Stieleria sp. JC731: one gene and its partner. The protein of the gene in region 1 binds, or shares a complex with, the protein of each later gene. Links are inferred from orthologs where the notes say so. Each region holds a gene or a part of one and is shown in the gene's direction. Other genes may lie near its edges.

Evidence for each region.
Region 2: the proteins of LOC67_RS04195 (region 1) and accD are in contact, whole or in part, in a solved structure (PDB 8UXZ), measured with the Escherichia coli proteins. The link is inferred for Stieleria sp. JC731 from one-to-one orthologs.

What each region holds. Positions count from the first base shown.
Region 1 is NZ_JAJKFQ010000001.1:1,286,741-1,289,991, reverse strand. Bases 50-2,971 are described here. They hold LOC67_RS04195 (acetyl-CoA carboxylase carboxyltransferase subunit alpha), read left to right. Parts: upstream 50-988; coding sequence 989-1,954; downstream 1,955-2,971. Other genes in these bases: LOC67_RS04190 (GEVED domain-containing protein), read right to left, coding at 2,034-2,971; LOC67_RS04200 (serine/threonine-protein kinase), read left to right, coding at 50-982. In the rest of the region: more of serine/threonine-protein kinase, read left to right, coding at 35-49; more of GEVED domain-containing protein, read right to left, coding at 2,972-3,251. UniProt on the Escherichia coli protein: Component of the acetyl coenzyme A carboxylase (ACC) complex. First, biotin carboxylase catalyzes the carboxylation of biotin on its carrier protein (BCCP) and then the CO(2) group is transferred by the carboxyltransferase to acetyl-CoA to form malonyl-CoA.
Region 2 is NZ_JAJKFQ010000002.1:241,658-244,753, forward strand. Bases 1-2,767 are described here. They hold accD (acetyl-CoA carboxylase, carboxyltransferase subunit beta), read left to right. Parts: upstream 1-849; coding sequence 850-1,686; downstream 1,687-2,767. Other genes in these bases: LOC67_RS06720 (FAD-dependent oxidoreductase), read right to left, coding at 1-44; LOC67_RS06730 (serine/threonine protein kinase), read left to right, coding at 1,696-2,619; speA (biosynthetic arginine decarboxylase), read left to right, coding at 2,723-2,767. Outside these bases: more of speA, read left to right, coding at 2,768-3,096.

The sequences.
Region 1 (3,251 bases):
GTTATCACGCAAGAGCTTCTCGCACTGAAATCCGATGACAAAAACCCGAGACTTCTTTGGCCCGTACCGACTGGCCCGGCTTATTCGTTCTGGATCCACGGCAGAGGTGTGGGAAGCGATCGATGAGAACGACAACAGCCGATATGCGCTAAAAATCCTCAAAGGTAGCGTCGCTAAAGATAAGAGCGAGATCAACCTTCTCAAGCATGAATACAACGTCGGGCAGGACCTGCAGAACAGCCCGCGGATCATCAAGATTCTCGATCACCTGTTTGCGAACGATCGCCCATTTCTGGTCTTGGAATTGTTCAGCGAATTGAACATTAAACAAGCCTTGCGCCGCGGCCCAGATTCGCTCGCTTACATGCTGAACAAGATTATCGAGCAAGCCGGCGAAGGCCTCTATTACATGCACACGCGTGGTTGGATCCACTTGGATATCAAGCCAGATAACTTTCTGGTCAGCCGCGATGGCGAAGTGAAGTTGATCGACTTTACGATCAGCGAAAAGAAAAAGACAGGTCTCAGCAAGCTGTTTCACCGTGGCGGCTTAGCCAAGGGAACACGCAGCTACATGGCTCCCGAACAAATCCGCAGCAAGATCTGCGATGAGCGAACGGACATTTATTCATTCGGATGTGTCTTGTTCGAAATGGCGACAGGCAAACCGCCATACACAGGCGACACACCGAACGACCTTCTGAACAAGCACCTTAACGCTCAGGTGCCAAGCCCGATCGCTTACAACAACAATGTTTCAAAAGAGTTTGCCGAAGTCATTAAACGCATGATGGCGAAATCGCCTTCAGCTCGACCGCAATCGATGTGGGATGTGTTGAAGGAAGTTCGCTCGATGGAACTTTGGAGCAAACGGCCGCGCAAGCCTGAAATCAGTGTCTTCGACAACTTGCCCGGTATTCGCGGAGCGGACGACATGATCCGCAAACCAACCGCCGATGAACTCGATCCCGAACAGGAATAAATATAGATGCCAGGCCCCGGATTAGATTTTGAACTCGAGATCGCGGAACTCGAAAACCGCATTAGCGTTCTCGATCGTCAGACCGATCGAAATGAATCCGCCGATGCGGAACTGCGATCGCTTCGCTTGGATTTGGTCAAGCAACTGCGTGATGTTTACTCGTCACTTGACCCTTGGCAAACGGTCCAAGTGGCTCGGCACAAGAACCGTCCTTACACGCAAGATTATCTAAACCTTGCGTTCGATGACTTTGTCGAACTGCACGGCGACAAACACTTTGGTGACGATCGCGCGATGCTGTCAGGGTTCGCCAAACTGGACAGATTCAAAGTGATGGTGCTCGGTCACCAGAAAGGACGAACGTTCAAAGAACGCGCCGCATGTCACTTCGGCTGCGCTCACCCGGAAGGCTATCGCAAGGCGATGACCAAGATGCGGTTGGCAGAAAAGTACAACCTGCCTTTGATCTGCTTCATCGATACACCTGGGGCTTACCCAGGCGTCGGCGCTGAAGAACGCGGACAGGCTCAAGTGATCGCCGAAAGCATGTTCAAGATGAGCCAACTGAAGACACCGATCATCTGCATCGTGATCGGCGAAGGCGGCTCCGGCGGAGCACTCGGCATTGGTGTCGGCGACCGCATCGCAGTCTTGCAGCACGCTTATTACAGCGTGATCAGTCCTGAGGGATGCGCGGGCATTTTGTGGAAAAGCCACGAACATGCGCCACGCGCCGCATCGGCACTGAAATTCACCAGCGCCAACCTGAAACGACTGGGCGTCGTCGACGACGTGATCGAAGAACCGCTCGGCGGAGCTCATCGCGATCATCACCAAATGGCGTCGCGACTGAAATCTTATCTGTCGAAAACGCTGGCCGATCTGGAAACCAAGCCGATCGATGAACTGCTGGAATCTCGCTACGACAAATTCCGCCAGATCGGCGTCTTCCTAGAAGAGCCCGCTGTCTAACTATTGCGATTAGCTATCGCGTCTGATCATTCCGTCTACGGCCAAACGTAGACCGAGCGGGCAGTCGCTTCGAAATGCACTAGAAGAGTTCGATTTGATCCAACATCTCGAACTCTCCGAACCACCGGTCCCGCTCTCGATTCGCACTATCGAACCCTGCTAAAGCCAATAAGCTCGATGCTTCGGGACGCTCTGATTCAGAGGTCACCGAAGACATCGCTTCCAAAGTGGCTAAACGATTGATGACGGCTAAGGCGTCACGCGGTGCGATGATGCCGTCACCGTTCGCATCGTAATAAAAGCCCAACCAAGAATCCAAAGTTGACGGATCTGGCAGGTCACTGCTACCCGACTGAGAGTCTAAGACCGCCAACCGATTGATGACCGCCAGTGCATCACGCGGTGACGTCATGCCATCGTTGTTGACGTCAAATGGATTCAACAAGTTTATCCAGGGCAGGGGAGTTTCCAGCGAAACCGACCGGCCACTCACGGTATGGATCAACTGCTGCCGAAAGTGCCCCGGCTCAATCAAATCACTAGCCATGACCCAATCGGCCGCATCCTCGAAAATAACTTGATGCGGGGCCGAAGCCGCAATCACCAGTTCGTCAGAACCGGCAAGTTCAGCAATGGATGTTTCATCAATAACGATGCTTACACCCGAAACCATGGACAAATCAAGTTTTGAAAAACCCTTTGCCGAAATCATCCCACCCGCAGTGAGATCGAACGTGCCGGGGTACAAAATCTGAAGTGTGTTGAAGCCCTCGCGGCCGTCCAATTCGATCGCAGCGTTTGGCCAATCCATTTCCAAGATTTCGAACAACTGATCCTGGTTGCCGCCTATCACTTCGATCACATCAACGCTTGCAAATGGCGCCGCAAAGCGATACTGCCTGCCTGCAAGAACGCTCGGCTGGCCACCTTCGGTCGAGACTGAAACTTGCTCGTGGTCAAGAACAACGCTTCGCTTTTCCGAAACTGTCCCATCGGCGACGGTCAATACATAGTCTTCAACCTCTCCGTCGGTGGCGCTACCAAGTGGCGAAAGGCCACCGTCGCGACTGAGACGAAACCTTGCAGCGGTTACACCAGCAGTGGCACCACCGGGCACAATGAATGACTGAAGCGACATGCCAGCGGTAACATCGTTGCTGACAAAGATCTGCTCTCCGGGGTCGGACCAATCGCCGTCTCGATTGAAGTCAATCCAGGCATCGAGCTTGGCCGCTTCTGATGCAACCACCTCCACACTAGCCAGCGTATTGACGTCCGCGGCAACAACGTCTGTCAG
Region 2 (3,096 bases), on another replicon or contig:
TCCAATTTCCAGCCACCCAGATCGTCGAAACTCTCGCATTCCACGAAAACTTCGGCAGGTCGGGCGCCAGCTTCTGCTGCAGTAGCTGCCCCGCCAAAAGATATAAAGAGCACTGAAGCCGAAACGCTTGCCAGCAGCACAAAGGCTCTCCAACAAGCAACTTTAGCGAGGGCGCATGGGAAGGATCGAAAGGAATTCATGGTGGGATTATTCAGGGAAGAGATCGAGGCAGGGGGCCTGGGCGTGCGTCAACCCGATTCGCCATAGTTAGCGGGGTATCGAATCGTGGGCAACTGGTGCTTCGTTCCATATGAAAACACGGGTTCGGTTCATCAGCCGACGGGCGTTGGCCGCGGTTATTGCGAATGAAACCGTGGCCGGCGCCATACGGCGAATCCTAAAATCGAGTTGGAACGAAGCTCTAGTCACGATACTACAATTCGGCCAACTCAATCCAAACGGAGTTTAGGTTGAGCTCACGCCCACAACGGGGGCCTTTAGGATACACAGTTTTGCGTTTCAGGATCGTTTTGGCGGGACGAATCTGCTCGCCGAAACGCCCCCGGATTAATGCCTGATGGCGAAAGTCCCCGTGTTTTGCTACGGTCCTCCCCGATTGGTGGTCCGGATCGTTTTGGGGCTGAGAAAAACGACGGGTTCAGCTAAACTGATTCACCACTTAGCATGTATCTCTGTTTTCCCGGCGGCGTGGCAGTGTCTTTTTGATAGATGTGCCCACCGTGTTCGAGTCTTCCCGGCTCCCAAATGCGTATGGCGACTCTCGAATCTCAATCAAGTCAAAACTCGTCCAGCCGATCCTCTTCTAGCCAGCAACCGTCCAGCCGCAAGATGCCCGAATCGACAGAAGGAACCACAGGGCCAGCCAAGAAACGTGGCGTCCCAGAGGGTTTGTGGCTGAAGTGCCCCGGATGCGGCACCAGCGTCTATAAAAAAGAAGTCGAACAACGACTGAACGTTTGCCCCAAGTGCGAACATCACTTTTACGTTTCGGCGACCGATCGCATTAACCAAGTGATCGACGAAGGCACGTTCGAGCCGATGAACGAACACTTGCGGCCAACCGATCCGCTAGAGTTCTCCGATCGCAAGCGGTACGCCGAGCGTTTGGTCGGCGAACAGAAAAGGACCGGCCTGACCGATGCAGCTCTGACGGGCACCGGTATGATCCGCGCCCGACGCGTTGCATTAGCAGTCACCGACAGTGCGTTCATCATGGGTAGCATGGGCTCCGTCGTCGGCGAGCGGCTAGCCCGATTGATCGAACACGCGACTAAACAAGACCTTCCGCTGATCATCATCAGTGCAAGCGGTGGTGGTGCTCGGATGCACGAAGGCATTCTGTCGTTGATGCAGATGGCCAAGGTCAGCGCCGCGTTGGCAAAATACGACAAAGCTGGTGGATTGTTTATCAGCGTTTTGACTAACCCAACGATGGGTGGCGTCGCTGCCAGTTTCGCCTCCTTGGGTGACCTCGTCTTTGCCGAACCGAAAGCATTGATCGGATTTGCCGGTCCTCGGACGATCAAAGCGACCATCGGAATCGAGCTACCCGAAGGCTTTCAGACCAGCGAATTCCTTTTGGAACATGGGTATATTGACCGCATCGTGACCCGCAAACATTTAAAAACCGAAATCGCACGAGCGATCGACTACTGCGGAAAATAGGTCCACCTGATGGGAATTTTTGATTCCGTCAAATCAATGCTCGGCGGCAGCGGCAAGTCCACTGGCGGCAAAATCGACTTGAAGGAACGCTTCGCGCTCGAACGCACCGCGGTGACGGGCACGATGGCAAAATTCTTTGCCGCAAAGGACCTTCACAATGGCGGTAAGGTTGTCGGCGTCAAAGTACTCGACCCGGAAAAGGTCGAAGCTTTCGAATCTCGGTTCAGGCACCTAAAGAAGCCATCCGAGGGTGAAATTGCGATGAAGATGCACCATCGCAATATCGTCGAAACCTACGAAGTCGGCGTCTCCACGACCGGTAACCCTGTGTTGATCATGGAGTACATCGCTGGCCCCAGCATGCAGAACATCATCGTCAAGAAGCAGGAAGAGCACGTCGAAGGACGACGCCTCGCGCTGATCAAGTCGATGGCAGAAGCACTCCGCTATGTTCACGCGATGGAGTTCATTCATCGTGACATCTGCCCACGAAACTTCATCCTGACGCCCGATCGTGACGACGTCAAATTGATCGACTTTGGGCTAACCGTGCCAGCACTGCCGCCCTACATGGCACCAGGAAACCGTACCGGCACGCCTTTGTACATGTCACCGGAAATCGTGCGCCGCCGGGCGACCGACAAACGAGTTGACCTGTTTTCACTCGGGGTCACCTATTACTGCTTGATCGCATTTTGCCATCCCTGGCAGGGTGACGAAGTGACCGGCCGGGCGGCCTTGCATCACGACACCTCGCCTCCGATTCCGCTGGCAAAGGCCTGTCCTAACGTGAACCCCAGCTTGGCTCGTTCGATCATGCAGATGATTGAACCCAAAGTTGATGACCGCACCCCAACCATCGAACACTTCATCCAAGGCCTCGGCCGCATCAAAGAAGTGTATGTTGATGGTGCCGCCAGTCCGGCAATTTGATCGTCGGATCTCTCTTGCAAATCGTGTGTTAATACACATACTCCTGCGCGGTACGCTGTACCGACTGTTTTCTTTTTGCACAACGTTTTGAGGCAATAGCGCATTGAAGACAATTGCTCAACCGACTTGGTCCCTTGAAGATGCCGCCGAAGAATACGGGATCGACCGATGGGGCGATGGGTACTTTTCGATTTCGTCACGTGGCACGGTCAGCGTGACCCCCGATCGAAATCCCAACAACGCGATTGATCTAGAAACGATTGTCGACCGGCTCTGCCAACGTGGTCTGCAATTGCCGATTTTGATTCGTTTCAACGGAATCCTCCGTGATCGGCTTCATCATCTCGATGACTGTTTCAAAAAAGCGATCGAGGAAAACGGCTATCAGAACCGTTATCGCTGCGTGTTCCCGATCAAAGTCAACCAGCAACGCGAAGTTGTGCAGCAGATCATCGCCGAGGGCTCCAAACTGGGCTT